Regions from separate parts of the Streptomyces sp. URMC 126 genome, predicted to be linked through region 2. Evidence: riboswitches for the same ligand, from Rfam matches in the RefSeq annotation. Region 2 holds a riboswitch; each other region holds the start of a gene.
The links. Region 2 has a riboswitch for cyclic di-AMP ahead of ACSNOK_RS11920 (M23 family metallopeptidase). Riboswitches for the same ligand answer to the same signal wherever they lie in the genome.

Region 1: it holds a riboswitch for cyclic di-AMP, as region 2 does, so the genes downstream of both, ACSNOK_RS08755 (transglycosylase family protein) here and ACSNOK_RS11920 (M23 family metallopeptidase) in region 2, are expected to answer to the same signal.
Region 3: it holds a riboswitch for cyclic di-AMP, as region 2 does, so the genes downstream of both, ACSNOK_RS28605 (C40 family peptidase) here and ACSNOK_RS11920 (M23 family metallopeptidase) in region 2, are expected to answer to the same signal.

What each region holds. Positions count from the first base shown of each region.
Region 1 covers NZ_JBPQTX010000048.1:444-7,600, reverse strand. The annotation lists gene ACSNOK_RS08775 (Ppx/GppA phosphatase family protein) at 1-576, opposite strand, end outside; gene ACSNOK_RS08770 (DUF501 domain-containing protein) at 589-1,140, opposite strand; gene ACSNOK_RS08765 (FtsB family cell division protein) at 1,208-1,675, opposite strand; gene eno (phosphopyruvate hydratase) at 1,815-3,098, opposite strand; gene ACSNOK_RS08755 (transglycosylase family protein) at 3,541-4,278, opposite strand; cyclic di-AMP (ydaO/yuaA leader) riboswitch at 4,283-4,462, opposite strand; gene ACSNOK_RS08750 (transglycosylase family protein) at 4,723-5,901, opposite strand; gene ACSNOK_RS08745 (cytochrome P450 family protein) at 6,053-7,157, opposite strand, start outside.
Region 2 covers NZ_JBPQTX010000073.1:8,830-25,458, reverse strand. The annotation lists gene ACSNOK_RS11925 (GntR family transcriptional regulator) at 1-619, opposite strand, end outside; gene ACSNOK_RS11920 (M23 family metallopeptidase) at 950-1,759, opposite strand; cyclic di-AMP (ydaO/yuaA leader) riboswitch at 1,773-1,929, opposite strand; gene ACSNOK_RS11915 (M16 family metallopeptidase) at 2,154-3,521, opposite strand; gene ACSNOK_RS11910 (M16 family metallopeptidase) at 3,566-4,963, opposite strand; gene ACSNOK_RS11905 (DNA gyrase/topoisomerase IV subunit A) at 5,209-7,668, shown strand; gene ACSNOK_RS11900 (CobW family GTP-binding protein) at 7,704-8,747, opposite strand; gene ACSNOK_RS11895 (sucrase ferredoxin) at 8,907-9,830, shown strand; gene ACSNOK_RS11890 (response regulator) at 10,006-10,680, shown strand; gene ACSNOK_RS11885 (response regulator) at 10,754-11,437, opposite strand; gene ACSNOK_RS11880 (sensor histidine kinase) at 11,584-12,747, opposite strand; gene ACSNOK_RS11875 (hypothetical protein) at 12,788-12,967, opposite strand; gene ACSNOK_RS11870 (DNA gyrase/topoisomerase IV subunit B) at 13,450-15,570, opposite strand; gene ACSNOK_RS11865 (DUF7455 domain-containing protein) at 16,017-16,247, shown strand; gene ACSNOK_RS11860 (S1 family serine peptidase) at 16,408-16,629, opposite strand, start outside.
Region 3 covers NZ_JBPQTX010000343.1:642-7,205, forward strand. The annotation lists gene ACSNOK_RS28590 (GNAT family N-acetyltransferase) at 1-260, opposite strand, end outside; gene ACSNOK_RS28595 (hypothetical protein) at 245-694, opposite strand; gene ACSNOK_RS28600 (DUF1330 domain-containing protein) at 842-1,186, shown strand; gene ACSNOK_RS28605 (C40 family peptidase) at 1,350-1,823, opposite strand; cyclic di-AMP (ydaO/yuaA leader) riboswitch at 1,831-1,981, opposite strand; gene ACSNOK_RS28610 (endo alpha-1,4 polygalactosaminidase) at 2,162-3,184, opposite strand; gene ACSNOK_RS28615 (spherulation-specific family 4 protein) at 3,268-3,936, opposite strand; gene ACSNOK_RS28620 (NAD-dependent epimerase/dehydratase family protein) at 3,933-4,838, opposite strand; gene ACSNOK_RS28625 (sugar phosphate nucleotidyltransferase) at 4,848-5,561, opposite strand; partial or broken gene ACSNOK_RS28630 (SDR family NAD(P)-dependent oxidoreductase) at 5,656-6,564, opposite strand, start outside.

The sequences.
Region 1 (7,157 bases), on a different contig from region 2:
TATGGCGGTGATCCGCTCCGCCGACGGCGGGTCCACCACCTCTCCGTCCGCGACGAGGTGACGTTCCGTCATCCGGACGCAGCCGACGTCCACGCTGCGCGCGGCCCGCACCCGGTCGTCGCCGACGACGAACTCCGTCGAGCCGCCGCCGATGTCCACCACCAGGAAGGGACGGTCGAGGTCCGTGCGGCCGGCGAGCTCCTTGGTGGCGCCGGTGAAGGAGAACTCCGCCTCCAGATCGCCCGTGATCACCTCGGGCTCGACGCCCAGGATGTCCACGACGCCGGCCACGAACTCCGCGCGGTTCTTCACGTCCCGGGACGCGGAGGTGGCGACGAACCGTACGCGCTCCGCGCCGTGCGCCCGGATCACCTCGGCGTACTCCCGGCACGCGGCGAACGTCCGCTCCAGCGCCTCCGGCGCGAACCGCCCGGTGCGGTCCACGCCCTGGCCGAGCCGGACGATCGTCATCCGCCGGTCGAGCTCCTTGAACCCGCCGGTGGCGGGGTCGAGGTCGGCGACGAGCAGACGGATCGAGTTCGTACCGCAGTCGATCGCGGCAACACGGCGGGTCATGCGGAGTTCTCCCTATTCCTCGTCGGAGCTGTCGGACGGCGACTGCGCGCCGCACGGCGTCACGCACGGCCCCTTGCGCCACCACTCCGGCAGCATCGCGATCGTCTCGTCGCCCAGCGGGTTGACGCCGGGACCGGCCGCCAGCGAGTGCCCCACCAGCACGTGCAGGCACTTGACCCGGTCCGGCATGCCGCCCGCGCTCGGGAAGCCCTCCAGCACCTCGATCGCGTCCCGCCGGCGGATGTAGTCCTCGTGCGCGGCGCGGTACGCGGCGGCCAGCTCCGGGTCGCTCTGCAGCCGGGCGCTCATCTCCTTCATCACGCCCTCGGCCTCCAGCGTGCCGATGGCGGAGGCCGCCCGCGGGCACGTCAGGTAGTACAGCGTCGGGAACGGCGTGCCGTCCTCCAGCCGCGGCGCGGTCTCGACGACGTCCGGGTTGCCGCAGGGGCAGCGGTGGGCGATCGCCCGCAGGCCGCGCGGGGGGCGGCCGAGCTGCTCCTTGAACGCGGCGATGTCCGCGTCGGTGGGCTCGGTGGGCTCGGTCTGGGGAGGAGGGGTTTCCATGTGCTCGCTCGTGTCGGAGGGTCGGAGGGTCGGAGGGGTTTCGAAGAGAGTGCGGCGGCGCCGCGCGTCAGCGACGGGCGTCCGAGGTGTCCACGCCGTCCCAGAGGTTGACGTACCACGGCCGGTCGGCGGCGCCCTGGTCGCGGCGGTGCCGGGCGTTGCCACTGCCGTCCACGACCGTGTAACCGGTCTCGCCGGGCCGTACGTAGTGCAGGTGCTCGCGCGCCAGCCGTTCCACGTACGCGGGGTCCTCCAGCCGCGCCTTCTCCTCGCGCAACCGCTTCACCTGCTCCTTGGCCTGCTCGGAGCGGTGCCGCTGGTCGTCGATGTCCGAACGCTGGGTGACCCACTGCCGCATCGGGTAGGCCAGGGCGACGATCAGCGAGCAGACGACGAGCGCCAGCAGCGCCGCCCGGCCGGTGAGCCGGCTGCGCCGCGGCGGACGGGTGCGCCGGGCCCGGGCGTCGGGGCCCTGGACGAGGACCGTGCCGATCGCCTTGAGCCTGGTCGCGGTGGAGAACCGTTCCGCCGCCACATCGCCTCCCCGCTGCCGGCTTCACCGAAGCCGGAACGCATGCCAAAACCGTCCCCGGCCACGGTACGGGACCGTGGCCGGGGACGGGGTGAGGCGTGAGGCTTTGTCAGCCTCGCACGCGCACTGCCGGAGGCGCGGCTCAGCCCTGGCGGAAGCGCGGGAACGCGCTGCGGCCGGCGTACACCGCGGCGTCGTCGAGGATCTCCTCGATGCGCAGCAGCTGGTTGTACTTGGCGACGCGCTCGGAGCGGGCCGGGGCGCCGGTCTTGATCTGGCCGCAGTTGGTGGCGACGGCCAGGTCGGCGATGGTGACGTCCTCGGTCTCGCCGGAGCGGTGGGACATCATGCACTTGAAGCCGTTGCGCTGGGCCAGCTCGACGGCGTCCAGCGTCTCGGTCAGCGAACCGATCTGGTTGACCTTGACCAGCAGGGCGTTGGCGGCGCCCTCCTCGATGCCGCGGGCGAGGCGCTCCGGGTTGGTGACGAACAGGTCGTCACCGACGAGCTGGACCTGGTCGCCGAGGCGCTCGGTGATGGTCTTCCAGCCGTCCCAGTCGTCCTCGAACAGCGGGTCCTCGATGGAGACCAGCGGGTACGCCTCGACGAGCTCGGCGTAGTAGTCGGTCATCTCGGCGGCGGTGCGGGTCTGGCCCTCGAAGGTGTAGACGCCGTCCTTGTAGAACTCGGACGCGGCGACGTCGAGCGCGAGCGCGATGTCCTGGCCGGGGGTGTAGCCGGCCTGCTTGATGGCCTCCAGGATCAGGTCCAGGGCCTCGCGGTTGGAGCCGAGGTTCGGGGCGAAGCCGCCCTCGTCGCCCAGGCCGGTGGACAGGCCCTTGGCCTTCAGCACGGCCTTGAGGGTGTGGTAGACCTCGGTGCCCCAGCGCAGCGCCTCGGAGAAGGACTCGGCGCCGATCGGCGCGATCATGAACTCCTGGATGTCCACGTTGGAGTCGGCGTGCGAGCCGCCGTTCAGGATGTTCATCATCGGAACGGGCAGCAGGTGCGCGTTCGGGCCGCCGAGGTAGCGGAAGAGGGGGAGGTCCGAGGCCTCGGAGGCGGCGTGCGCGACGGCGAGGGAGACGCCCAGGATGGCGTTGGCGCCCAGGGAGCCCTTGTTGTCGGTGGCGTCCAGGTCGAACATGGCCTGGTCGATCAGGCGCTGCTCGGTGGCGTCGTAGCCGACGAGCTCCGGGCCGATCTGCTCGATGACGGCCAGGACGGCCTTCTCGACGCCCTTGCCCAGGTAGCGGTTCTTGTCCCCGTCACGGAGCTCGATGGCCTCGAAGGCACCGGTCGAGGCGCCGGACGGCACGGCGGCGCGGCCGGTGGAGCCGTCGTCGAGGCCGACCTCGACCTCGACCGTGGGGTTGCCTCGCGAGTCGAGGATCTCGCGAGCTACGACGACGTCGATGGACGGCACGAGGGTCTCCTTCGTGTGTGTCTGGGTACTCCAGCGTTCTGCAGCACGAGCCTAACGGGCGCCGGAGGGTCCACCCGCCCCCGGAGCGCCACCCCGCCGGAAAAATGGCACAAACGCCGAGATCAAGGGACGAATGGGCGGGCTGTTCGCTCAACGGGGAACCGGAGCGGGAACTCGCCGGGCGAGAGACCGGGTGAGAGAGGGGACGTACGGAAACGGCGGAGCCCCGCTCCGATGCGGCCCGGGGGGGTCGGTCGCATGGGAGCGGGGCGGTTCCGCTGCGGCTCGGAACGACGTTCCGGGCCGGTGGTACGTGTGCGGCGGTACGGGTCGGGGGGTACGGACGCTGCGGTACGAACGGGCCGTACGCCCCTCGCACCACCGCGCACCGCGCGCCCGGCGCACTTGCCCTTGCGCAGGGCGCGCGGCTCAGGAACGGACCTCAGCTGAGGTGCAGCTTCTGGCCGGGGAAGATGAGGTCGGCGCTCTCCACGACGTCCTTGTTGCGGTCGTAGAGCTTCTCCCAGCCGCCCTTGACCTTCTTGGCCTCGGCGATCTTGGCGAGGGTGTCGCCTTCCTTCACCTCGTACTCGCCGTCGCCGATCTTGACGGTCTTCGGCGCGGCGTGCTTCGGCGCGGCCGGCTTGGCGGCCGGGGCCGGGGCCTCCTCGGCGTGCCGCTGTGGGGCGGCGTGCTTCGGCGCGGCCTTGCGCTCGCTGCGGTCGGCGTGGCTCTGGCCGGTCGAACGCTGGCCCGAGGTCGACTTGGAGACGACCTTGCCGGAGCCGGAGCCGTCGACCTGCGGGGCGCCGCCACCGCGGGTCAGACCGCCCTCGGAGGCGCAGCCCCAGGCGCCGGGGCCCTGGGCGGCGAGCAGCTTCTCGGCGACCAGGATCTGCTGGCCCTTGGTGGCGAGGTCGGCGCGCGGCGCGTACTTGGTGCCGCCCATGGCGGCCCACGAGGACTGCGAGAACTGCAGACCGCCGTAGTAGCCGTTGCCGGTGTTGATCGACCAGTTGCCGCCGGACTCGCACTGGGCCACGCGGTCCCAGGTCTGCACGGAGGCGGCGTGGGCGGACGTGGCCATCATCAGCGGGGCGGCGACTGCGGCGCCGGTGACACCCGCGAGCGTGGCGATGCGGACGGCCTTGTTCGGACGACGGTGCTTGCCCTTGGACATGACTCGGTTTCCTCACCGGCGCCTACGAGGTGAGCTGTCGGGTTCGGGCGTGAGTTGCCCGGCCCGGTGGCTCGCGCTCACCAGGCTTCACCCCAAGCCGTCCCGGTACGTCGGTCGTTGACCGATGAACCGTTCCGGCGACCTACCGTGGTTCCCCCGCTCCTGCCTACGGCGCTTGCGCGACGACTCCCCCGGCCGCCGGCAGGATTCGGCGTGACGACCGTGGTGCTCGCGATGGCGAGCGATGACGACGTTAAGCACAGACGGCCGATGGGTTCAAACCCTCCTTTTCGGCCACCGTCTGCTCCCCCCACCCCGGGGAACTCACTGTTTCCGCAGGTGAGGATGGTTTCTCGGGATTCTGACGAGCCGTCTCCCCGCCGATGTCAACGAGACCCATGTCTCACTTTCATCCGGAACGGACATTCGACGCGAACTCCCCCGCTACTTCTTCAGTTCGAGCTGCTGACCCGGGTGAATCAGGTCGGGATCGCCCCCGACGACCTTTTTGTTGTCCTGGTACACGCGATGCCAGCCGCCCTCGACGCGGTGCTGCTGAGCGATCTCTGACAGGTTGTCACCGGGGCGCACGGTGTAGTCGTGAGCGGCGGAGGCATCGGCGCGCCCGCGCTCGGTGCCACGCGACGCGCGCTCGGCGCCGGAACCGGTCGATTCCGCGCGGTGCTTGCCCGCTCCCGCGCCGTCCGCGCCGGCGCGCTGCCGCTCACCGATGGTGCCGGAGGCGGACGTTCCGGAGTGCGAACCGCCGGCCGTTCCGGCGTCCGTTCCCGACTCGGCGCCGGTACCGGATCGCGAGTCGGCCGTGGAGCCGGCCTTCGAGCCGGTGTTCGCGTCGCCCTTCGCGTCCGTGGACGACGTGTCGGACGAGGTGCCCGCCGCGTCGCCGTCCGGCTTGCGGTGCTTGCCGCCGGAGGACTTGTCCTGCTGCCCACCCGGCTTCCCGGAGGCGTCGGTGCCGCCGTGCTCGCCCGCCTTCCCGTCCTTGTCGGCCGACCGGTCGGAGGAGGCGTCCTTCCCGGTGGAGGTGCCCGACCCCTTCTCGGAGGACTTGCCGGAGGACGTGTCGGAGGACGCGTCGGAGGACGTGTCGGACGTCTTGCCGGACGAGGTGTCCCGCGTCCGCCCGGAGTCGGACGTTCCGGAGGACCCGGACCCGGAGGCCGGCGCGTGCGACGGGCCCTCGACGGCCTCGTGCGGCATGCCCGGGTTGACCTCGGGCGCCCGACCGTCCTTGGTCAGGTCGGACTTCACCGCGCAGGCGGGCCATGCGTACGGGCCGCGCGCCTCCAGAATGCGCTGTGCGACGGCGATCTGCTGGGCGCGGCTGGCCTGGTCGGGGCGCGGCGCGAACTCCGTACCCCCGTACTGCTTCCACATCTCGGGCGTGAGCTGCAGTCCGCCGTAGAACCCGTTGCCCGTGTCCGCGCTCCACAGGCCGCCGCTCTCGCACTGGGCGACGCGGTCCCAGGTGGGCGCGTCGGCGGCGTCGGCCGTGGTGGCGCCGAGCAGGGGCATGGCGATTCCGGCGCCCGTCACGCCCGCGGCGACGACCACGGCGGGCAGTTGACGGGGACGACGATGTCGGCCTTTCCCGGAGAGCATGCGATCACCTCTCGTATGGCTGCCGACCGGCTGCTGACCGCTGCCGATCGTGTGGCTGCTGAATATGACGGCAGAAGATAGCCACGCCCCTCAGGAGCCACAACCCACCGTGATCGACGCCGGACGACGGTCAAGCCGAGTTGACGTATAGTCATGTGCCCGTCTGCCCGGGCTCCGGCGAGAAGGCCACGGGCAGGGTCCGCAGGCCCCGCATGATGAGCCCGCCGCGCCATCTCAGATCGTCCGGATCGGCGGAAAGCCGCAGGTCGGGGAGGCGCCGCAGCAGCGTCGCGAGCGCCGTCCGGCCCTCCAGCCGCGCCAGCGGCGCACCGAGGCAGTAGTGGATGCCGTGCCCGTACCCGAGGTGCTGATTGTCACTGCGGGCGAGGTCGAGGGTGTCGGGGTCGGCGAACCGTTCCGGGTCGCGGTCGGCCGCCGCGAGGACGACGAGCACGGGGTCGCCCTCGGCGATGCGCTGCCCGCCGATCGTCAGGTCCCGGGTGGCGAACCGCCAGGTGGCCAGCTCCACCGGACCGTCGTACCGCAGCAGCTCCTCCACCCCGGTCTCCAGCAGGCTCTCGTCCCCGGCGGCCAGCGCGCGCTGCAGGCGCTCGCGCTCCCCGGGGTTGCGCAGCAGCGCGTAGGTGCCGTTGCCGATGAGGTTGACGGTGGTCTCGAAACCGGCGAAGAGCAGGATGAAGGCCATGGCGGCGGCCTCGTTCTCGGTGAGGTGCTCACCGTGGTCGCTCGCCCTGATCAACCCGGAGATCAGGTCGTCGCCCAGGTCCTCGCGCTTGCGGTGGATCAGCTCGGCGAGGTACGTCCGCATCCGCTTCACGGAACGGGCCACTCCGCCGCGTGGGCCGCCGCCGTGCCGGATCATCATCCCGGCCCAGTCCCGGAAGTCGTCCTGGTCCTCCGGCGGGACGCCGAGCATGTCGCAGATGGCGTAGATGGGGAGCGGGAACGCGAACTCGTGGATGAGGTCCGCCTCCCCGCGCTCCGCGAACCCGTCGATGAGCCGGTCCGTGAGCTCCTGCACGCGGGGCGCGAACTCCGCGACGCGCCGGGGCGTGAACGCCTTGGACACCAGGCGGCGGAGGCGGGTGTGGTCCGGGGGGTCGATGTTGAGCAGGTGCGTCATGAGGTTGGCACTCCGCTCGCCCGGAATGCCCACCTTGCCCTTGCCGTGCGCGGACTCGGAGTGGTGCACGGGGTTCTTCGACAACCGCTGGTCGGCCAGTGCCTGCCGCGCG
Region 2 (16,629 bases):
CGCGTCCGGCGGCGATGTCCCGGGCGCGTTCCGCGTCCCTCCTGACCACCGCGTCGACGAGCGCGGCGTGCGTCTCCCAGGTCTCCACCGGCCGCGCGGGCGGCTCCGGCGCGTACATCCAGGCGATCTTGCGCCGCACCTGGGTGAGCAGCGCGGCGAGGCTCGGACTGCCGGACGCCTGGGCGAGCGTCTCGTCGAACCAGTCGCCCAGCGGGCACAGCTCGCCCGGCTGCCCGCCCCGGGCACGCTCCCGGCCCAGCCGGACCAGCCCGCGCAACACCTTCACATGGGCCTCGGTGCGCCGCTGCGCGGCCCGGGCGGCCCCCAGCGGCTCCAGCAGCGCCCGTACCTCCAGCAGGTCGGCCGCCTCCTGCTCGGTCGGCTCGGCGACGCAGGCGCCCGCGTGCCGGCGCGTGGTCACGAAGCCCTCGGAGGCCAGTGTGCGCAGCGCCTCCCGCACCGGGACCCGCGAGACGCCGTAGCGGCGGGCGAGGAGTTCCTCGATGAGCCGGGTGCCGGGCGGGAAGGTGCCGGAGACGATGTCGTCGCGGACGGCCGCGCACACCGCCTGCGCGGAAACACGGCGGTTCTCGGAAACCGCGTCACTCACGCCGTTCACCAACGTCCCCGCATCGGACGAACCTCCGGATCGACCCCGTCGCCACTCGCCTGGCCCCGCCCGTCCCCGCTCGACCCGGCGGAAGACGACGGTCCGCACGCGCTTGACGCCTCTTCAGGGACCCGGTCGACTCTATGGCAATTCCCCGCGTTTTCCGATGGCCGTCCGAGTGCGAGGGAAGTGATTTGGCCAAGCGGAAGGAGAACGGAGAGAGCCGGAATACCGGCCCGTTTCCCCTTCGCGGCCGTGGGCGTCCGGTCCGGACGGCCGAGAGCCCCGCCCGGACGCGTGGTCCTGCGGGGCTCTGCGGAGGAAAGGCGAAGGCCGGGATCAGATGTCGACGCCGTGCGAGCGCAGGTAGGCGACCGGGTCGATGTCCGAGCCGTAGGTGGGCGCGGTGCGGGCCTCGAAGTGCAGGTGCGGGCCGGTCACGTTGCCGGTGGAGCCGGAGAGGCCGATCTGCTGCCCGGGGGTGACGGTCTGGCCGACGCTGACGCCGATCGACGACAGGTGGCCGTACTGGGTGTAGGTGCCGTCGTTGTGCTTGATGACGACGTTGTTGCCGTACGCGCCGCCGAAGCCGGCCTCGACGACGGTGCCGGCGCCCACGGCCTGCACGCTGGTGCCCTCACCGGCGTGGAAGTCGACGCCGGTGTGGCTGCCGGAGGACCACAGGCCGCTGGAGGCGTGGTACTGGGTGGAGACGAAGGAGCCGGCGATCGGCATCACGAAGGTGTTGAGGCGCTTGCGCTCCGCCTCGCGGGCCGCCCGCTCCTTCTCGGCGCGCTCGGCCTCGGCCTTCCGCTTGGCCTCGTCGGCGCGCTTCTTGACCAGGGCCGCCTGCTCCTTGGCCGCGGCCTCGGCCTTCTGGGTGGCGGTGTCCTGCTCGGCGACGCCGCGCTGCATCTGCGCCTGCTCGTCGATGCTGTCGGCCACATGGTCGGAGAGGACGACGGCCTGGGTGAGGCCGGTGTCCTGCGGGCGGGGCGCCTCGTCGGGAGAGGAGGCGGCGAAGGCCGGAGCGGCGACACCGGCGACGACGCCCGCGGCGCTCAGGGTGGCTATGCCGGCGACGTTGGCACCGACACGCACGGCACGGCTCGGACGACGGTGCTTCCCGGTGGCACGGGTGAACGCCATGGTTGCGGCTGTTCCTTTCCTTCCCTCTCGCCTACCGGGTTAGCTGACGGGTTCGGAGCAGGAAGGTCTCCTACGGCTCCCTCCGGAGAGGGACCCGATTCACCCCAGGGAACATGTGGTTCCCCGGCTCCCCTGGCTCGCGCCGTACGGGGACTCGGCGATGGCTGCCCGGGGCCGCGGTTGCGGCTCCGATCCGACGGACTGCCGCCCTGAAGCTAATCGCCGTCAGATTCGAACGGCAAACGGAACCCCGTTTTCGTGACGCACGCCACACGGAAACGGTGCAACCGCTCCTATAAATCGGGCATAACGGAGGCGCGTGACCCCCGAAGGACCCACGCGCCTCTCCGCCCCCGCGCGTGCGCCGGGGCGCACGCGGAGGATTGAGCTTCCGTCAGGCGGAAACGACCGTCACCTCGCCGATGCCGAGCGCCCGGACGGGCTCGGCGATCTCCGCGGCGTCCCCGACGAGCACGGTGACCAGGCGGTCGGCCGGGAAGGCGTTGACGACGGCCGCGGTGGCCTCCACCGTCCCGGTCTCCGCGAGGCGTTCGTACATCCGGGCCTGGAAATCGTCCTGGAGGTACTGCTCGACCTGGTCGGCCAGCGTGCCCGCGACGGCCGCCGCCGTCTCGTACTTGAGCGGCGCGACACCCACCAGGTTCTGCACGGCGACGTCGCGCTCGGCGTCCGTCAGCCCCTCGGCCGCGAGGGTGCGCAGCACCGTCCACAGGTCCGCCAGCGCCGGGCCCGTGTTGGGGGTGTCGACGGAGCCGCTGATGGCGAGCATCGCCACGCCGGTGCCGTCGGGGGCGGACCGCAGCACCTGGCCGAACGCGCGGACGCCGTAGGTGTAGCCCTTCTCCTCGCGCAGCACGCGGTCCAAGCGGGAGGTGAGCGTGCCGCCCAGGCAGTACGTGCCGAGCACCTGGGCGGGCCAGACCCGGTCGTGCCGGTCGGCGCCGACGCGGCCGATGAGCAGCTGCGTCTGGACGGCGCCGGGGCGGTCCACGATGACGACGCGGCCGGTGTCGTCGGCGGAGACGGGCGGGACGGGCCGGGGCTCGGCCGGGGAGCCCGTCCAGGCGCCGAGGGTGTCCGCCAGGGCCTGGTCCAGGTCGACCCCGGTGAGGTCGCCCACGATCACGGCGGTGGCGGTGGCCGGACGGACGTGGGCCTCGTAGAAGGCGCGCACGGAGGCGGCGTCGATGCGCTCGACGGTCTCCTCGGTGCCCTGCCGGGGCCGGGACATCCGCGAGTCGGCCGGGAACAGCTCGGCGGAGAGCGCCATGGCCGCCCGGCGGGCCGGGTTGGCGAGCTCGTGCGGGATCTCGTCCAGGCGGTTGCGGACCAGGCGCTCGACCTCGTTGTCGGGGAAGGCCGGGGCGCGCAGGGCGTCGGCGAGCAGCCCCAGGGCCTTGGTCAGCCGGGAGGCCGGGACCTCCAGGGAGAGCCGGACGCCGGGGTGGTCGGCGTGGGCGTCCAAGGTCGCGCCGCACCGCTCCAGTTCGGCCGTGAAGTCCTCGGCGCTGAGCTTGTCCGTGCCCTCGGAGAAGGCGCGGGCCATGATCGTGGCCACGCCCTCCAGGCCGGCCGGCTCGGCCTCCAGCGGCGCGGCGAGGCTGACCTCGACGGCGACGACCTGCTGGCCGGGGCGGTGGCAGCGCAGCACGGTCAGGCCGTTGGGCAGCCGGTCACGGTCGGGGGCGGGGAAGTTCCACGGGGTGGCCGTGCCCGGCCGGGGCCGCGGGTGGAACTGCATGGTGGGCTCGGCGGTGCCGGTGGCGCCCACGACTGCGGCTTCGCTCACTGGGCCGTCTCCTGTTCCTGTGCGATGACGTCGGCGGCGTCGGCTTCCCGCGCGGGGGCGTCCTCGGTCCCGTCCGCGCCCGCGGCCTGCGGCCCGGTCGGTTCGTAGACGAGCACCGCGCGGTTGTCGGGGCGCAGCCGCGCCTTGGCGACGGCCTGCACCTCCTCCGGAGTGATGTCCAGGACGCGCCGGACCGCGGTGAGGGCGAGCTGCGGGTCGCCGAAGAGGACGGCGAACCGGCAGAGTTCGTCGGCCCGTCCGCTGACCGTGGCCAGCCGGTCCAGCCACTCGCGCTCCAGCTGGGCCTGGGCGCGCTCCATCTCCTGGGCGGTGGGCCCCTCCAGGGCGAAGCGGGCCAGCTCCTCGTCGACGGCCGTCTCGATGTCGGGGACCTCGACGCCGGCGGACGCCTTGACGTCCAGCCAGCCCAGCGAGGGGGCGCCCGCCAGGCGCAGCATGCCGAAGCCCGCCGCGACGGCGGTGCGGTCGTGGCGGACGAGGCGGTTGTGCAGCCGCGAGGACTCGCCGCCGCCGAGGACGGTCAGCGCCAGGTCGGCGGCGTCCGCCTCACGGGTGCCGTCGTGCGGCAGGCGGTAGGCGGCCATCAGGGCGCGCGAGGGCACCTCCTCGCGGACCACCTGGCGCAGCTGCTCGCCGATGACCTCGGGCAGGGCGCCGTCGCGCGGCGGCTGCTTGCGGTCGTGGGCGGGGATGGACCCGAAGTACTTCTCGATCCAGGCGAGCGTCTGTTCGGGGTCGATGTCGCCGACCACGGCGAGGACGGCGTTGCCGGGCGCGTAGTACGTGCGGAAGAACTCCCGCGCGTCCTCCAGGGAGGTGGCGTCCAGGTCGGCCATCGAGCCGATGGGCGTGTGGTGGTAGGGGTGGCCCTCCGGGTAGACCATCGCCGTCAGCCGCTCGAACGCCGTGCCGTAGGGCACATTGTCGTACCGCTGGCGGCGCTCGTTCTTGACGACGTCGCGCTGGTTCTCCATGGACTCGTCGTCGAGCGCGGTGAGCAGCGAGCCCATCCGGTCGGCTTCCAGCCACAGCGCCAGCTCCAGCTGGTGGGCGGGCATGGTCTCGAAGTAGTTGGTCCGCTCGAAGCTGGTGGTGCCGTTGAGCGAGCCGCCGGCGCCCTGCACCAGCTCGAAATGGCCGTTGCCCTTCACCTGCGCCGAACCCTGGAACATCAGGTGCTCGAAGAGGTGGGCGAGGCCGGTGCGGCCCTTGACCTCGTGGCGCGAGCCGACGTCGTACCAGAGGCAGACTGCCGCGACCGGGGTCAGATGGTCCTCCGAGAGCACCACCCGCAAGCCGTTGGCCAGGCGGTGCTCGGTCGCTGTCAGGCCGCCGGTGCCGGCCTGTTGCGCGGCCGTGTGACCCATGGGCATGTACGTCCCTTCGATCGCTCGATATCTCGCTGCATCCCGCGCCGCCGTTACCCGCCCGCGGCGCCCGCGACGACTCGCGTGATGAACACTGCTGTCACTGTATGCAAGCGCACCGACATCCGGCGAAGTTCCCGGGGCCGGTGCGCTCCTCGCGGACGGGTCGCGGTCGGCGTTGTCAGTGGGGAGGTCCACAATGGTCGGCGTCAGTCCGCCCCCGGCAATCGACCGAAGGAGCCGCAGCCGCGATGGCCCGCCGCAGCACGAAGACCCCGCCGCCGGAAGAGTTCGAGGAGCGCATCCTCGACATCGACGTCGTCGACGAGATGCAGGGCTCCTTCCTCGAGTACGCCTACTCCGTCATCTACTCCCGCGCCCTGCCCGACGCCCGCGACGGCCTCAAGCCGGTGCAGCGCCGCATCCTCTTCCAGATGAACGAGATGGGCCTGCGGCCGGAGCGCGGCTATGTGAAGTGCGCCCGTGTCGTCGGCGAGGTGATGGGCAAGCTGCACCCGCACGGTGACGCCTCCATCTACGACGCGCTGGTGCGCATGGCGCAGCCGTTCTCCATGCGGCTCCCGCTCGTCGACGGCCACGGGAACTTCGGCTCCCTGGGCAACGACGACCCGCCGGCCGCCATGCGGTACACCGAGGCCCGGATGGCGTCCGCCACCTCGCTGATGACGGAGTCGATCGACGAGGACACGGTCGACTTCGGGGCCAACTACGACGGCAGCGAGAAGGAGCCGGTCGCCCTCCCGGCCGCCTATCCGAACCTGCTGGTCAACGGCGCCACGGGGATCGCGGTCGGCATGGCGACGAACATGCCGCCGCACAACCTGGGCGAGGTGATCGCCGCCGCCCGGCACCTGATCCGGCACCCCAACGCCGACCTCGACACCCTGATGAAGTACGTCCCCGGCCCCGACCTGCCCACAGGCGGCCGGATCGTCGGCCTGAACGGCATCCGGGACGCGTACGAGACCGGGCGCGGCACCTTCAAGATCCGCGCCACCGTCTCCGTCGAGAACGTGACGGCCCGCCGCAAGGGCCTGGTGGTGACCGAGCTGCCGTTCGCGGTCGGCCCGGAGAAGGTCATCTCCAAGATCAAGGACCTGGTCGGCGCGAAGAAGCTCCAGGGCATCGCCGATGTGAAGGACCTCACCGACCGGGCGCACGGCCTGCGGCTGGTCATCGAGATCAAGAACGGCTTCAACCCCGAGGCCGTGCTGGAGCAGCTCTACAAGCTGACCCCGATGGAGGAGTCCTTCGGCATCAACAACGTCGCGCTGGTGGACGGCCAGCCGCTGACGCTGGGGCTCAAGGAGCTGCTGGAGGTCTACGTCGACCACCGCTTCGAGGTGGTCCGGCGGCGCAGCGAGTTCCGCCGCGGCAAGCGCCGTGACCGGCTTCACCTGGTCGAGGGTCTGCTGGTGGCGCTCGTTGACATCGACGAGGTCATCAGAATCATTCGATCGAGCGATAACGCCGCGGCGGCGAAGGCGTCACTCGTCGAGCGCTTCTCCCTCTCCGAGGTGCAGACGCAGTACATCCTCGACACCCCGCTGCGCCGGCTGACGAAGTTCGACCGGATCGAGCTGGAGGACGAGCGCACCAAGCTGACCTCGGAGATCGAGGCCCTGACGAAGATCCTCGAATCGGACGCCGAGCTGCGCAAGCTGGTCTCCTCGGAACTGGCCGACGTGGCCAAGAAGTTCGGCACCGACCGTCGTACGGTCCTGCTCCAGTCGGCGGGCGCCCCGGCGTCGGCCGTGCCGCTCCAGGTCGCCGACGACCCCTGCCGGGTGCTGCTCTCCTCGACCGGTCTGCTGGCCCGTACCGCCACCGGCGAGCCGTTCACGCCCGGCACGGGCGAGGCCAAGCGGGTCAAGCACGACGTGATCGTCTCGGCGGTCCCCGCCACGGCGCTGGGCGAGGTCGGCGCGGTGACCTCGGCCGGACGGCTGCTGCGGCTGCGGGTGATCGATCTGCCCCAGCTGCCGGAGACGGCCGCGGCGCCCAACCTCGCCGGCGGCGCGCCGATCGCGGAGTTCCTGTCGTTGGCGGACGGCGAGCGGGTGGTCTGCCTGACCACGCTGGACGAGTCCTCGCCCGGCCTCGCCATCGGCACGGAGCAGGGCGTCGTCAAGCGCGTGGTCCCCGACTACCCGGCCAACAAGGACGAGCTGGAGGTCATCTCCCTCAAGTCCGGTGACCGCGTCGTGGGCGCGGTCGAGCTGCGGACCGGCGAGGAAGACCTGGTCTTCATCACCGACGACGCGCAGTTGCTGCGCTACCAGGCCGGGCAGGTCCGGCCGCAGGGCCGGCCCGCGGGCGGCATGGCGGGCGTGAAGCTGTCCTCCGGAGCCAAGGTGATCTCCTTCACCGCCGTCGACCCCGCGGAGGACGCGGTGGTCTTCACGGTCGCCGGGGCCGCGGGCGGGCTGCCCGGCGCGGCCTCCGAGGGGACGGCGAAGCTGACGCCGTTCGACCAGTACCCGCGCAAGGGCCGGGCCACCGGCGGCGTGCGCTGCCAGCGGTTCCTCAAGGGCGAGGACTGCCTCGTCCTGGCCTGGGCGGGAGCCGCTCCGGCCCGCGCCGCGGCGGCCAACGGCACCCCCGTGGCCCTGCCGGAGCCCGACCCGCGCCGCGACGGTTCCGGCACGCCGCTGGCCAAGCCGGTCGCGGTGGTGGCCGGACCGGTGTGACCGGGCCGGACGCCCGGGGCTGACCTCGCGCCGGGTCAGCCCTGGGTGTACCGCAGGACGCCCCACATGCTGTGGTCGTCGGCGTCCCGCGGTGCCGGGTTCCGGCAGGCGTCCAGGCCGTCCCGGAGCGCGTCCCCGTCCACGCCGCGGCCGATCATCACCAACTGGGTGCGGCGGGGCTCCGACCGGGCCCAGGGCGAGCGGTACATCCGCAGGAAGTCCCCGACCGCGTGCAGGGCGAACTTCTGCCGGTGCCCGGGCACCCCGAAGTACACGAACCCCTTGATCCGGTAGAGCCCTTCCGGCCTGCGGTCCAGGAACTCCATGAAGCGGCGGGGGTGCAGCGGGTCGTCGGAGACGAACTCGACGCTCTCGTACGCCGCGTGCAGGTGCCCCTCGTGCCCGTCGTGCGCGGCGTCGTGCTCCTCGTGGACCAGGTCCTCGAAGGAGAGCTGCCGGATCGCCTCCAGGCGGTCCTCGCGCGGCTTGCGGTCGAAGAGCAGCTCGGGGTCGACCCGGCCGTGTGACGAGGCGACGACGGGGGTGCCGGGCGCCAGCCCCGCGAGGACCGCTTCCAGCTCCTCCCGCTCGGCGTCGGCCACCCGGTCGGTCTTGTTGAGCACCACCAGGTCCGCGATGCCCAGGTGCCGGTCGAGCTCGGGGTGGCGCTCACGGGTGCGGCCGAACTCGGCGGCGTCCACCACCTCGACCAGACCGCCGTAGACGATGCTCTCGTTGTCGCTGGCCAGGATCATCCGGACCAGTTCCTCCGGCTCGGCCAGCCCACTGGCCTCGATCACGATGACATCGATCCGGGCCGCCGGCCGGGCCAGCCGCTCCAGGAAGCCGTCCAGCTCGCTGGTGTCGACGGCACAGCACAGGCAGCCATTGCCGAGCGACACCATGGAGTCCACCTGGCCGGCCACGCTCATGGCGTCGATCTCGATGCTGCCGAAGTCGTTGACCACCACGCCGATCCGGCTGCCGCCGCTGTGCGCCAGCAGATGGTTGAGCAGCGTCGTCTTGCCCGACCCGAGAAAGCCCGCGAGCACGATGACGGGGATCTGTCGTCTGGCCACGCGAGCACCTTCCGTGGGTCGGTCCGGGAACGCGGCAGCCCGCGTACGACTGCCCGCCGGCGGGCGGCCGGGCACCCGCGCGCCCCAGGATATGGTCGTACCGGAGAGCGGGGCCGACCGGGCGCGCAGAGCCCTTCGCCCCAGGTTAGGCTCGCCTATGTGAGCACGTGCGCCACCGCTTCCCGACTGCTGACCGAGCCGCTGACCGGTACGGCCGTCACCGCCCCCACCTGGCTGCTGATCGAACAGCCCGGTCCTTGGGGAGCCAAGGCGCTCACGGGCAGCCGCCTCGACCCGGCCGTGGGCCGGGCCCTGGAGAAGGCGGCCGCCGGTACGGGCGTACGGGTCGCCCTCATCCGCCGCCCCGGCCGGCACGCCGACTGCCGCCCGCCGGCCGGCCGCCGGATCTTCGTCGCGCACACGGCCCCCGGCCGCTCCTGGATCCGCACCACCGAGCTCGACGACCCGGCGTCCCTGCCGGCTCTCGACTTCCCCGCACTCGGCGCCGGCCGGCACGGCGGCCTCTGGGAGCGGTACACCGGCGATCCGCTCGCCCTCGTGTGCACCAACGGCAAGCGCGACCGCTGCTGCGCCCTGCTGGGCCGCCCGCTCGCGGCGGAGCTGACGGCCGCCGGGGGCACCGGGGTGTGGGAGGTCACCCACATCGGCGGCCACCGCTTCGCGCCGACCCTCTTCGTCCTGCCCTTCGGCTACGCGTACGGCCGGGCCACCGCCCACGGGGTGAAGGAAGTACTGGAAGCCGCCCGCGAGGGCCGGGTGGTGACCGCGAACTGCCGCGGCCGCTCCACCTGGGACCGCCCCGCCCAGGCCGCCGAACTGGCCGTCCGCGACCTCACCGCCGAGCCGTACGCGGACGCCCTGGACGTGATCGGCACCGTCGCCATGACCGGCGCCACAGGCTCCGCCGTCCGCCACGAGGTGACCGTGGCCCATACCGACGGCCGGTCCTGGCGGGTCGTCGTCGAACAGGGCGCCGCCGAACCGCCCCGCCCGGAGAGCTGCGGCCGGGCCCTCGGCTCGCCGGCCCGGATGGACGTCGTCGCCGTCGTCCCGCTCGCCTGAGCGGCCATGGAACCGCTCCTTCCCCACCGGCCGCCCCTCCGCGCGTTCCACCGCTTGAGCACAGGAACCCTGTTCTGCTCGTTCTGCGCGCGCTAGAACAGGTGACGGCACGACGGGGACCGCACGACGGCGCGACCGCAGGCCTCCCGGCCACACCGCTCGAAGGGGTGAACCAATGATCGAAGTCCTCGTCGTGGACGACGACTTCCGTGTGGCGGAGATCAACGCGGCGTACGTAGAACGGGTTCCGGGCTTCCGGGTACGGGCCACCGCCCACAACGCGGCGCAGGCCATGGCCGTTCTGGAGCGCGAACGCGTCGACCTGATGCTGCTCGACCAGTACCTGCCGGACGAGACGGGCCTGTCGCTCATGGGCCGCGTCCGGCAGTCGGGACATCTGACGGACGTCATCATGGTGACCGCGGCCCGGGACATCGCCACCGTCCGCACGGCCATCCGTTACGGAGCCCTGCAGTACCTCGTCAAGCCGTTCTCCTTCCCGGGCCTGCGGGTGAAGCTGGAAGCCTACGCCCGGCTCCGGCTGGCCTTGGACGGCACCGAGGAAGCCGAGCAGGAACAAGTGGACCGGATCTTCGGCACCCTGCGCACGGCCGCCTCCCCGCCCTTGCCCAAGGGCCACTCGGCCCCGACGGCGGAGCTGATCCGCCGGGTGCTCCGCGACGCCGCGCACCCCCTGTCCGCCCACGAGGTCGCCACGCGCGCCGGACTGAGCCGCTCCACCGCCCAGCGCTACCTCAAGCGCCTGGAGGCATCCGGCCGGCTGAGCCTCACCCTGCGCTACGGCTCCACGGGCCGCCCGGAACACCGCTACACCTGGTCCGGCCACTGACCGCACCACCCCGGACAGCGGGGCCGAACCGAACACCTCCCTCCGACGTTCCTTCCCCGCAATATCCGCGCCGTCAGCCGCGCCCCCCAGGCCCGGGCCCGAGAGGCCCGGCGATGCCGTGACGGAACGCGTACCGGACGGCCTGCGCCCGGTCCCGCACCCCCGTCTTGGCGAAGAGGTTGTTGATATGCGTCTTCACCGTGGCCGTGCTGACATGCAGTCTCCGGGCGATCTCCGTGTTCGACAGCCCTCCCGCGACCAGGGCCAGAACCTCCGCCTCCCGCGCGGTCAGCCCGTCGGGCAGCGCCTCCCCCGGCCCCCGAGGGCCCTGCGTCCAGCCGTCGGCGACCGGACGGGACGCTCCACCCCAGCCCCCTGTCGCCGCGACGGGCGCCGCCGCCAGCCGCTCCAGCAGCCTCCGCTGTACGTGCGGGGAGAGCCCCGCCGCCCCCGACCGAACGTCCGCGATCGCCCGGACGATCTCCTCTCCCCCGGCGTCCTTGGTCAGATAGCCCCGTGCCCCGGCCTCAAGCGCGGGGAACAGCGAGTCGTCGTCACCGAAGGTCGTGAGCACCACGACCTGGGTGCCCGGATGGCTCGCACGGATACGCCGGGTGGCCTCGACACCGTCGCACCGCGGCATGCGCAGATCCATCAGCACCACGTCCGGGGCGTGCTCGGCGACGAGCCGCACGGCCTCCAGCCCGTCGGCCGCCGACCCGACGACCTCGATACCGGGCAACAGGCCCAGCAGCATCACGATCCCCTCACGCACCACCGTCTGGTCGTCCACGACCAGGACCCGCGCCGGCGGCCGCTCCGCCTCGCTCGCTCCGCTCACACCGCTCCCGCCTCCCGAACGCAACTGCCCTTCCCCCAGCCTGCCGTGCTCCTCGTCCCTCATCACGCCGGGACTCTCAGGCGCACCACGAATCCCCGCCGGCCCTGGCCCGCCGGTCCGGCCTCCAGGCTGCCGCCCAGCAACTCGGCCCGCTCCCGCATGCCGAGCAGCCCGTACCCGGCTCCCGAGGCGGCCAGTTCGGTGTTCCTCCCCCGCGCCCCACCGTCGTGAACCGCCAGTTCGACTTCTCCCTCCAAATAGGAGAACTCCATCTCGACCCGCGCGCCCGGAGCGTGTTTGCGCACATTGGTGAGCGCTTCCTGAGCGACCCGGCGCACCGCCTGCCCGGCCTCCGCCGGAAGCCGGCGCGGCTCCCCGGTCACCCGCAGGTCGGCCCCCTGCCCGGCCGCGAGGTCCCGCAGGAACTCCTCCGGGCGCGTCATCTCCCCCCGCAGCGCGGACAGCGCCTGCCGCGTCTCGGCCAGCCCCTCCCTCGCCATCATCCGCGCGGCCACGATCCGTTCGAGGACCCGCTCCCGTTCCGCGCCGCTCTCGACCAGCAGCCGCGCGGCCTCCAGATGCACCAGCTGCGCCGAGAGACTGTGGGCGAGAACGTCATGGATCTCCCGTGCGATCCGCGCCCGCTCGTCCAGCGCGGCCGTCTCGGCCTCCGCCCGGCGCGCGGCCCGTTCCTGGGCCAGCATCCGGAATCCGGCCCCCCGCGCCTCCTCGTCCAGCCGCAACGAGTAGCCGATGAGCAGCACCAGGGCCACCGTCCCGGCCGTCCCCGGCCACGAGCCCCCCGTGGTCAGCACATAGGCCCCGAGCGGGATCACCGCCAGCCCGAGCGCGGGCCCGAGCGGCAACCGCTCCACCGCGACGACCGCCGCGACGCACCACAGCCCGGTGGCGGTGACATGCGTCCCCGCCCACTCGGCGAGCGCTCCCGCCACGACCGGCACCGCCAGCCACCCGACCGAGGCGGACAGCCGCCGGTCGAGCGTCGTGACGAAGCACCGCCAGATCGCGACGCCGCACACCGCGAACCCCGCGGCCACCACGGCGTACTGCCACCGCGGAAGCGCGTCCTCCCGCACCACGCCGACGAAGAACGCCCCGACCAGTACGGCCCGTACGATCCAGGTCAGCGCCCGGCGACGGCGAGGCACCCCTATGGAGGAGAGCGCCTCCCGGGCAGGCCACGCGGTCCAGCTCTCCCTGGGCACGTCCGGCTCCTCCACCACGGCTCCCGTCTCGGCCACCGTCTCAGCCACCGGCGACGACACCGTACGACGGAAGCGTCCGCCGGGCCCGCAGCACCACGATCCCGGCGCGCGCCACCAGCATCGCGGCGAGCGTGATCAGGGCAGCCGCCGTCCCCTGGCGCACGCCGGCCAGCGCGCCGATCCCGAAGAGCCCCAGCCGCAGCACCAGCCCGCCGCCCATATCCCGGCCGCGGCCTTCGTGCCCAGCGCCCAGACCGCCCCCGACTCGTCGGCCCATATTCGGGTGGTCCAGGCCCAGGCGGCACCAGTGGCGAGCCCGACCGCCACTCCCGCCGCCAGCAGCCCCACGGACGCCACCCGGTGGCCGGCGTCCACCATCCCCGGCTCCCTGGCCGCGACGACGACCAGCACCGCGGGCGCGACCCACCACGCCCGCCCGTCAGAGACCACCTTCCGCGGCCTGAACTGCCGGACGACGACAAGCGCGACGACGGCGACGATCACCCCCGCGTCGATCACACCGGACATGGAAGGCCCCTCCGTTGAACGTGAACACGGCGGCCGGCCGCCGGACGAACACGCCGCCGGCCGACACATCCGACGTTACGGAGCCGGCGCCCGGCACGGATCGGAGCACGGGTGGAGCGAGGGTGGATCAAGCGACAGCCCGGGTGGAGACCCTCTCCACCCGGGGGTGGAGACTCAGGCGTCGATGCGCGAGCGGTCGAGCGTCGCCGCCGAGTTGGTGATGAACTCCTTGCGCGGCGCGACCTCGTTGCCCATCAGCAGGTCGAAGGTGCGCTCGGCGGCCTCCAGGTCGCTGATGTTGATCCGGCGCAGGGTGCGGTGCCGCGGGTCCATCGTGGTCTCCGCGAGCTGGTCGGCGTCCATCTCGCCGAGGCCCTTGTAGCGCTGGACGGAGTCCTTGTACCGGATGCCCTTGCGCTCCAGTTCCAGCAGCGTCTGCCGGAGCTCGTTGTCGGAGTACGTGTAGATGTACTTGTCCTGCCCCTTCTTGGGGTTGGTGAGCTCCACCCGGTGCAGCGGCGGCACCGCGGAGAACACCCGCCCCTCCTCCACCATCGGCCGCATGTAGCGCTGGAAGAGGGTGAGCAGCAGGATCCGGATGTGCGCGCCGTCGACATCGGCGTCGGCGAGGAAGATGACCTTGCCGTAGCGGGCGGCGTCGATGTCGAAGGTCCGGCCGGACCCGGCTCCTATCACCTGGATGATCGCCCCGCACTCGGCGTTCTTGAGCATGTCCGAGACCGAGGCCTTCTGCACGTTCAGGATCTTGCCGCGGATCGGCAGCAGTGCCTGGAACTCCGAGTTCCGCGCCAGCTTGGCGGTGCCCAGCGCCGAGTCGCCCTCGACGATGAACAGCTCGCTGCGCTCCACGTCGTCGCTGCGGCAGTCGGCCAGCTTGGCCGGCAGCGACGAGGACTCCAGCGCCGTCTTGCGGCGCTGCGCCTCCTTGTGCTGCCGGGCGGCGATCCGCGTCCTGGCCGCCGCGACGATCTTCTCCAGCACGGCCCGCGCCTGCTGCTTCGCGTCGCGCTTGGTCGACGTCAGGAACGCCTTGAGCTCCTTGGCGACGACGTTGGCGACGATCCGGGAGGCGGCCGAGGTGCCCAGCACCTCCTTCGTCTGCCCCTCGAACTGCGGCTCCGCCAGCCGCACCGTCACCACCGCCGTGAGGCCCTCCATGGCGTCGTCCTTGACCACGTCGTCCTCGGCGACGCGCAGCAGCTTGCTCGCGCGCAGCGCGTCGTTGACGGTCTTGGTGACGGCCCGCTCGAAGCCCGCGACGTGGGTGCCGCCCTTCGGGGTGGCGATGATGTTGACGAAAGACCTGACCGTCGTGTCGTAACCCGTGCCCCAGCGCAGCGCGATGTCCACCCCGAGCTCCCGGGTGACCTCGGTGGGCGTCATGTGCCCGCGCTCGTCGAGGACGGGCACGGTCTCCTTGAACGTGCCCTGCCCGCTGAGCCGCAACACGTCGCAGACGGCCTTGTCCTGCGCGAGGAACTCGCAGAACTCGCTGATCCCGCCGTCGTAGCGGAACGTCTCCTCGGTGACGTCCGTGCCGTCCAGGCCGCGCTCGTCACGGACCACGATGGTCAGGCCGGGCACCAGGAAGGCCGTCTGCCGGGCGCGCCCGTACAGCGTCTCCAGGGACAGCTTGGCGTCCTTGAGGAAGATCTGGCGGTCCGCCCAGTAGCGGATCCGGGTGCCCGTCCGGGTCTTGGGCACCTTCTTGCCCTTGAGCAGTCCGTTGGCCGGGTCGAAGGGCGCGTCGGGGCCGGACTCGGTGAAGATCCCCGGCACACCGCGCCGGAAGCTGACCGCGTGCGTCCTGCTGTTGCGGTCCACCTCGACGTCCAGGCGCGCGGAGAGCGCGTTGACGACCGAGGCGCCCACACCGTGCAGACCGCCCGAGGCGGCGTACGAGCCGCCGCCGAACTTGCCGCCGGCGTGCAGCTTGGTCATCACGACCTCGACGCCCGACAGCCCGGTCTTGGGCTCGACGTCCACCGGGATGCCCCGGCCGTTGTCCCGGACCTCCACGGAACCGTCGTCGTGGAGGATCACCTCGATGCGGTCGCAGTAGCCGCCCAGGGCCTCGTCGACGGAGTTGTCGATGATCTCCCAGAGGCAGTGCATCAGGCCGCGGCTGTCCGTGGACCCGATGTACATGCCGGGACGCTTCCGGACGGCTTCCAGTCCTTCGAGGACGAGCAGGTGCCGCGCGGTGTAGTTGGATCCGTCCCGGTCTGCCCCGGTCAGCAATGCGGTGGACGGCACGGACGTATCGGCGGTCACGCGGTTCGCTCCTCGCTGAATTTCTCTGTCACCCGACTGCGGGCGCATGGCTGGCTCGTTCGCCGTTCAGAGGGTACCGAGGCCCGGTAGAGCCTTTGTGCCGCCACCCGCGGCGCCGACCATGCTAGTCCAGTTTCGAATACCTGTTCGATGACTCGATGGGGTGACGCGCACATCACGTTCCCTTGGAGGCATGAACCATTTAGGCTCCGGGCACGTCCTGAAGAACAACCCGGCAAGCCGGCCGGGAGGACGGACCCCCCGACGATGTGAACCTCAGCGATGTGAAACCGTAGACCCACGCAATACGGCTCATTCGCCGCCAAACGTCAAGATCCGGCTCACTCGGAAGGAACTTTCGAGGAAAAGCCACGAGCGGGAACGTTTTCGGCCTGGTTGGATGTTGACCCTGGTACGACAGCTCGTCGAGCTAGAGAAGAGGCGACGTGACTACTGTTCTGACCCCCGCGAGCCCGCTGACGGCCGCTGACCGCTGCGACCGGTGCGGCGCTCAGGCTTACCTGCGCGTCGTTCTCCTGAGCGGCGGTGAGCTGCTGTTCTGCGCCCACCACGGGCGCAAGTTCGAGCCGGAGCTCAAGAAGATCGCCGCGGAGATACAGGACGAGACCGAGCGACTGACGGCCGTCCCGGCCTCCGCGTCCGACGAGGACCGCTGAGGTCCTCCCCGAGGACCGCTGAGTCCACCGCTGGAACGCTGGCACATCGCATCCACGACGAGCGACGTCCGACCCCTGTGGGCTGGGCAGCGACGGGCGGCGCCCCCACCGGGGGCGGCCGCCCGTCCTCGTCGGGTCGCCCTCGCGCTCGCCGCCGCCCTCACGACGGAACAGCCGGGCGGGCCAGCTGTGCGAGCCCCTGAGAGGCGTGCTGCTTCGCGTCCACACTGTGTGCCGTGACCATCGCGGAAACGGCCGAGATACGCGTATAGACCCCTGGACGGCCCGGCTGGGCGCACCCGGCCCCCCAGGACACCAGTCCCACCAGTCGCCCGTCGGCCACCAGCGGCCCCCCGCTGTCCCCTTGGCAGGCGTCCTTGCC
Region 3 (6,564 bases), on a different contig from region 2:
TCGTCGGCAGGCCCGTGGAAGTCCAGCCCTCCGACCACCCGCCCGTCCTCCCGGCTCCGTATCTCGTACGCCCCCGGATGCCGCCCGGGCCCGTACTCCGCCACCGCCTCGAGGAACCGGAGGGAGGCCCTGACGTCGTCCTCCTCCGGGTAACCGGGCACCCAGTGCGGGAGCCGCTCGGGGCGCTCGGCGGCAATGTTCTCGGCCTCGGGGACGGTGAGGGAGTGGAGGATGAGGCGGGCTGTCACGAGATCGTCCATGGGCGGATGCCTATCACCCGCCGAAGCGGGGCGACATCGGGTTTTCCCCTGCTCCCCCGGTGCTGGTCAGCGCTTCGCGCAGAGGGAGGGTGCCGAGGGAGGCGCTCGCCAGGGCCTTCCATGCCCGACTCCGCGGGCACGACATCGGCTTCCTGTCGTTGGCGCTGCCGTTGCCATTCCGCCGCGTGCTTGTCGGACTTCTTCAACGGGTGGCCCTGGTACCCGAGTTGTGTGATGGCCGTCTCCATCGCCTCCGGCGCGCTGTGCGGTTCGTCGCCCACCACGGCGTTCACCAGGCCGTGGACACGGAAGAGGAAGTGGAAGGCGTCGTCGAGCGGTTCGCGGGCGGAGTTGTCCCGGAAGACGGCCAGTTCGCGGGCGCACCTGGTAGCGACGACCCGCGTCGGCGGCGCACCGTCTCTCGACGCCCTCATACGCGGGCAGCCGGGCGGTTGTTGGCGGTGGGGCGGGGAGTCCCCGAGGCTCCCGGCCATGACCTTTCGGGTAATGGCCCCGCCGCGCGCGGCGCGACAGAGTGGGGTTCACGACGAGCCGCCGAGCCACCAGGTCAGGAGACGACGATGCCCGCTTACGCCCTCGGTCACTTCCACAGCAGCGTCCCGCATCAGGACGTCGTCGAGTACGTCGAGCGGATCCAGGACACCCTCGACCCCTTCGGGGGCCGGTTCGTGGTGCACGGCGGGGAGCTGGACGTCCGTGAGGGGACGTGGGAGGGGGACCTGGTGCTCATCGAGTTCCCGGACCTGGCGCGGGCCCGGGAGTGGTACGACTCGCCCGCGTACCGGGAGCTGATCCCGCTCCGGACGCCGCACGTCCTCGGTACCGTCCTGCTGGCCGAGGGAGTGCCGTCCGGGTACCACCCCGCCGAGAAGGCCTCGGCGATACGGGCCGCCATGGCGGAGTGAGAGCCGCCATGGCGGGGTGGGGCGGCCTCGACGCGGGGGTGAGGCCGCCGGAGCCCTGGTGAGGGGTCATGCGGAAGCGGGGGCCGGCGCCGCCGATCGAGCGTCGGCCCCGGTGGTGCGTCTTCACAGCGTCACGGCGTCACGGCGTCGCGACGCCAAGGCGTCAGCGGACGCGGCCGTACCAGACGCTGTTGGTCCAGATCTTCTCCAGGCGGACCTTCTTGCCGGTGCCGGGAGCGTGCCAGATCTTGCCGCCACCCGCGTAGATGCCCACGTGGTAGACGTTGCTGCCGGAGTGGAAGAACACCAGGTCGCCGACGGAGCGGGAGCCGCGCGAGATGTGCCGCGTGGCGTTGTACTGGTCGGCGGCCACGCGGGGCAGCTTCTTGCCGGCCTTCTTGAACGAGTAGAGCGTCAGGCCCGAGCAGTCGAAGCGGTTGGGCCCGGTGGCACCCCACTGGTACGGGGAGCCCTTCTTGGACGCCGCGACCTTGACGGCCTTGGAGCCGGGGGTGGCCGCCTGGGCGTCGCCGGCCATGCCGGGGAGCAGGACGGACGCCGCGACGGTGGCGGCGGTGAGGGCCGATGCGGTTCCGGCCCGGGAGATGAGCGCGGGTATTCGAGGCAGCGCAGACATGCCGAGTAAGCCCTTCGTCATCCGCCTGCGAAAGATGACCTGTCGGGTTCGGGCTGACAAAGTTGCCCGGCCACCATGTGGCTTCACCCCTAGAACCACCGCCATCGTGGTCCGTCTTGCCTGGGTCTCCCGCTCCTGCCGATCCGCGTGTATCCGGTCCGCACCCGGAGCGGCGGCAGGACTCGGCGTCCGCCCGGGTCGCCCGCCTCTGTGACGGGTTCTTGGTCGTTCGGTGCATGATCCTGCACCATCCACCGGCGAAATCCGGTGTCGAAACGGCGTTCTGTGAGGTTCTTCACGCTCGCCGGAGGGTTTGATTCCGGCGGTACCACCCCCTCTCAGCAGGGGCGACGCCAGGAACTGAGACCGAGTCTCTTCTGCATCGAACTGAGCCCCAGATTCTTGGCCCGGCCGCAGAACTCCCCCGGTTCCAGCTTGTATTCGACGTGGAACACCGCCTTGCCGCGCCGCACGAACGGCGACAGTTTGTCGCATTCGCCGAATTCGGCGCACTGTTCGTTCACGGCGAAGTCGAAGTCGCCGACGAGCTCCGGGATCTGGTCGAGGTCGTTCTTCAGTCCGACGGCCATGCCGCGCTCATGGGCGAGCCGGGCGACCATCCGGTTGAACGCCAATTGGTGGGCGGCGGTGAGGGGGAAGCCGGTCTCGTTTCTGAACCCCTCGGTCAGGTCCGGCTCGACGGCGTCGAACCCCTTCTTCCGGCACATGTCGAAACGTTCCGCCATGATGGGCCCGAGGACGTCGAGCCGCCGGATGTCGAGCCACTTCTCGCCCTTCCAGCCGTCGTTGTCCTCGCCCAGCACGGACTCCGGGAACTTCTTCGCGTCCGGCCGCCAGTCCTCGTACGCGCCCACGTTGACGTAGCAGACGACCTTGCGGCCGTCGGCGTGCAGCCGTTCCACGGTCGCCGCGTCGTTCTCGAAACCGTCGATGTCGTAGACGGGGACGTCCACCGAGGTGTCGACCTTCCCGTCGAGCTGCCACTGCCAGCGGGTACCGGGGCGCGGCTGCCAGCGCGCCCGGCCGGCGGAAGAACCGGACGGAGAGCCGGACGAAGGATCGGACGACGGACCGGACGACGAGCCGGCCTCCGGCGTCGACGGCGCGGCGGACGGCCCGCCGGAGGACGGCGTGGAGCCCCCGCCCCGGCGGGGCTTCCCCGGCGTCCGGTCCGGCCCGCCCGGGCCCCCGGCACGGCCGGCGCCCGCCTCGCCGCCGGGCCGGTGCTCGGCCGAGGCACTCGGCGTCCCGTCGTCGTCCGGCCCGTCGGCCCGGTCCGCGCCTTCCCGGTCCCCCGAGGCCGAGCAGCCGACGGCGACGAGGAGGGCCGCGGCCGTCAAGGCCCCGGCGCCGAGGGCCCGGCGGGTCCCTCCGCGCCGGCTGCCGGCCGGTTTCGGGTACTCGCCCCGCGGAGGGCCGGCTTTCAGGCGTCCGGCGGTGGTGCGGTCTGCCATGGATTCTCTCCCCTTCCCGGTACCGCGCAGTGCACTCCGGCACCGCGCGAACCGGCCGTGCGGGACACGTGGTCGGCCCGCTCCTGCGGCACACCGTAGACCAAGTGGCAGAAGCGGGAGGGGAGATGGGATTTCGTCCAGGCGGGGACGGCGGCCGTGCGGTACGCCTCCCAGGGTCCCTCGAAGGTCACGAGCAGGTCGGCGATCCGGGCGTACCCGGGGTCCGGGTGCGTCCCGTGGTTGAACACGACCGTACGGGCCCCCGACACCCGTGCCAGCGCCGCGAGTCGGCGGTAGCGGGGCAGGAACGCGGGTGCCGTCGGCGCCTGGTCGAGGAACACCCCGTCGACGCCGTACCAGCCGCGGTGCCGGCGGACGTCCGTCAGCACCGCGCGGAGGGACCGCCGCCCGTAGCCGGTGTCCACGTACCCCAGCACCGGGACCCCCGCGTCCCGGAGCCGGCCGGCCGCGTCGCGGAACGCCGGGTCGGGCCGCCGCCCCGGGCCGTCGGCCGCGTTGAGCACGACCCCGCGCAGCGCGGGGGCGGCCCGCAGCAGGGCCGCCCACGCCCCGGGGTCCACCGCCGGGTGGACGTACAGCGGCACCAGCAGCCGTCGGCCGCCGGGCGGCGCTGTCACCGGGACACTCCCGCCGACGGGGTCCGGGCGGCGGCCCAGAGGTCGGCGAGGGTGGTGTCGAACGGGTGCTCGGGACGCCAGCCGAGGGTCCGTTCGGCGGCCGTGACGTCGGCCTGCTGCCAGGCCAGCGCCGCCGAGCGCGGCGACCCGGCGCCGTCCTCGGCGAACCGCCCCCGGAAACCGGCGGCCCGCGCCAGCCCCTCGGCGACCTCGCGGGCCGTGCGCGCCGTGCCGCTGCCGATGTTGAGCACGCCGGTCACCGGCTCGGAAGCGGTGACGGCGAGCACGACGGCCCGGGCGACGTCGCGGGCGTCGACGAAGTCGCGGTGCGCGGAGAGGTCGCCGGTGCGGACGACGCCGTCCGGCCCGGCCTCGCGGATCCCCTCCGCCAGCCGGCCCGGCAGTGACCCGGGCGGGGAGCCGGGGCCCAGCGGGTTGAACACCCGCAGGACGAGCGCGTCGAGCCCGGAGCCGGTGACGGCGAGGGTGCCCGCGAGCTTGGTGGCCCCGTAGAGGCCGAGCGGGGCGGCCGGGGCGGACTCGGTGAGCGAGCGGGCGCCGCCTCCCGCCCCGTACTCGGCCGACGACCCGAGGTGCACCAGCCGGGCGCTGGGGGCGGCCTGCCGCAGCGCCTCGCAGAGCACGGCCGGGCCGCGCGCGTTGGTGGCGGTGAGGACGGTGGCGCTGCCGCCGGTGGCTCCCGCGCAGTTGACGACGGCGTCGGGGGCCGCCCCGCGCAGGGCGACGGCCAGGTCGGCGGCGTCGGCGCCGGCCAGGTCGCACGGGAGGGCGGAGCCCGGCGACCGGCCGCCGTCGAGCACCCGCGCGCCGGGGAGGGCGCGCAGCTGCTCGGCGGCGTGCCGGCCGAGGAAGCCGGTCGCGCCCAGGACGAGGATCCGCATGCGGGTCGTTCACGCTCCTTTGATCAGCAGGTCGCGGCGGTGGGAGAACTCCGCGTTGGCCCGGTCGTAGTCGTCGGGGCGCCCGATGTCCAGCCAGTAGCCTTCGAACTCGTAGGCGTTCGGCGGCGTCCCGGCGGCGAGCAGGTCCAGGACCAGCTCGTCGAAGCCGAGCGGCAGGCCGGGTGTGTAGCGGGCCAGGGCGTCGCGGGAGACGCCGTAGACGCCCATCGAGACGCGGTAGTCCATGCTGGGCTTCTCGGTGAAACCGGTGACCCGGCCGGCCTCGGTGGTCAGCACGCCGAAGTCGATGCTGACCTTGCGGGCGTACGTGGCGATGGTGAGCGGCGCCCCGGAGGCGCGGTGAGCGCGCAGGACGTCGGCGAAGTCGAGGTCGGTGAGGACGTCGCCGTTCATCACCAGGAAGTGCTCGGGCAGCCGGTCCTGCATGGTGAGCAGCGGGCCCATGGTGCCCAGCGGACTCTCCTCCGTCGTGTAGTCGACGCGCAGGCCCCACTGGGAGCCGTCGCCGACGTAGGCGCGGATGATGTGCCCGAGGTGGCCGATGGCCAGGGTGCAGCTGTGGAAGCCGGCACCGGCCAGCTGCCGCATCACGATCTCCAGGATCGCGTGCTGGTCGCCGATGGGCACGAGCGGCTTGGGCAGGGCGGTGGTGTAGGGGCGCAGCCGGATGCCTTTGCCTCCGGCGAGGATCACTGCGTGCATGGGTGCCGTTTCCTCTCGGGTGAGGTGACTGGCGTACAAGGACGGATCGGTGGTGCGGGGCGTGGACCGGGGGAAGCGGTCGCAGGGGGTGCGGTCACACGTTGTAGATGCCGGTCTTGTAGCGGGCCAGGTTGGCCGGGTCGCGGAAGAACTCCACGGTGGCGGCGAGGCCGTCCTCCAGGCTGTGCGCGGGCGCCCAGCCGGTGGCGGCGCGCAGCCGGGAGGCGTCGCAGACGAGGCGCATCACCTCGGAGGCGGCGGGCCGGATCCGGGTGGTGTCCTCGCGGACGTCGAGGTCGGTGCCCATGATCTTGCCGATCAGGCCGACCAGGTCGCCGACGGAGATCTCCTGTCCGGTACCGGAGTTGAAGGTGCGGCCGACGACGCGCTCGGCGGGCGCGGTGCCGACGGCGCGGAAGGCGGCCACGGTGTCCTTGACGTAGCTGAAGTCCCGGGTGGGGCGCAGGTCGCCCAGGGTGATGGTCCGCTCCCCCGCCGCGACCTGCCCGATGACCGTGGGGATGACGGCGCGCATGGACTGGCGCGGGCCGAAGGTGTTGAAGGGGCGCAGGGTGACGACGGGCGTCTCGAAGCTCGCGTGGTAGCTGTCGGCGAGCCGGTCGCCGCCGGCCTTGGAAGCGGCGTACGGGGACTGGGTGTTGATGGGGTGGTCCTCGCTGATCGGCACGGTCCGCGCGGTGCCGTAGGTCTCGCTGGTGGAGGTGTGGACCAGGCGCGGGATGTCCAGGTGGCGTACGGCCTCCAGGACGTTGAGGGTGCCGGTGACGTTCGTCTCCACATAGCTGTGCGGGGCGCGGTAGGAGTACGGGATCGCGATCAGCGCGGCCAGGTGGTAGACGGTGTCGGCGCCCTTGACCAGGTCCCGGACGGAGCCGGGGTCGCGGACGTCGCCGAGGACGATCTCGACGGCGTCCAGAGTCTCCCCGGGAAGGGTCTCCAGCCAGCCGTAAGACGAGAAGGAGTTGTACTGCACCATGGCCCG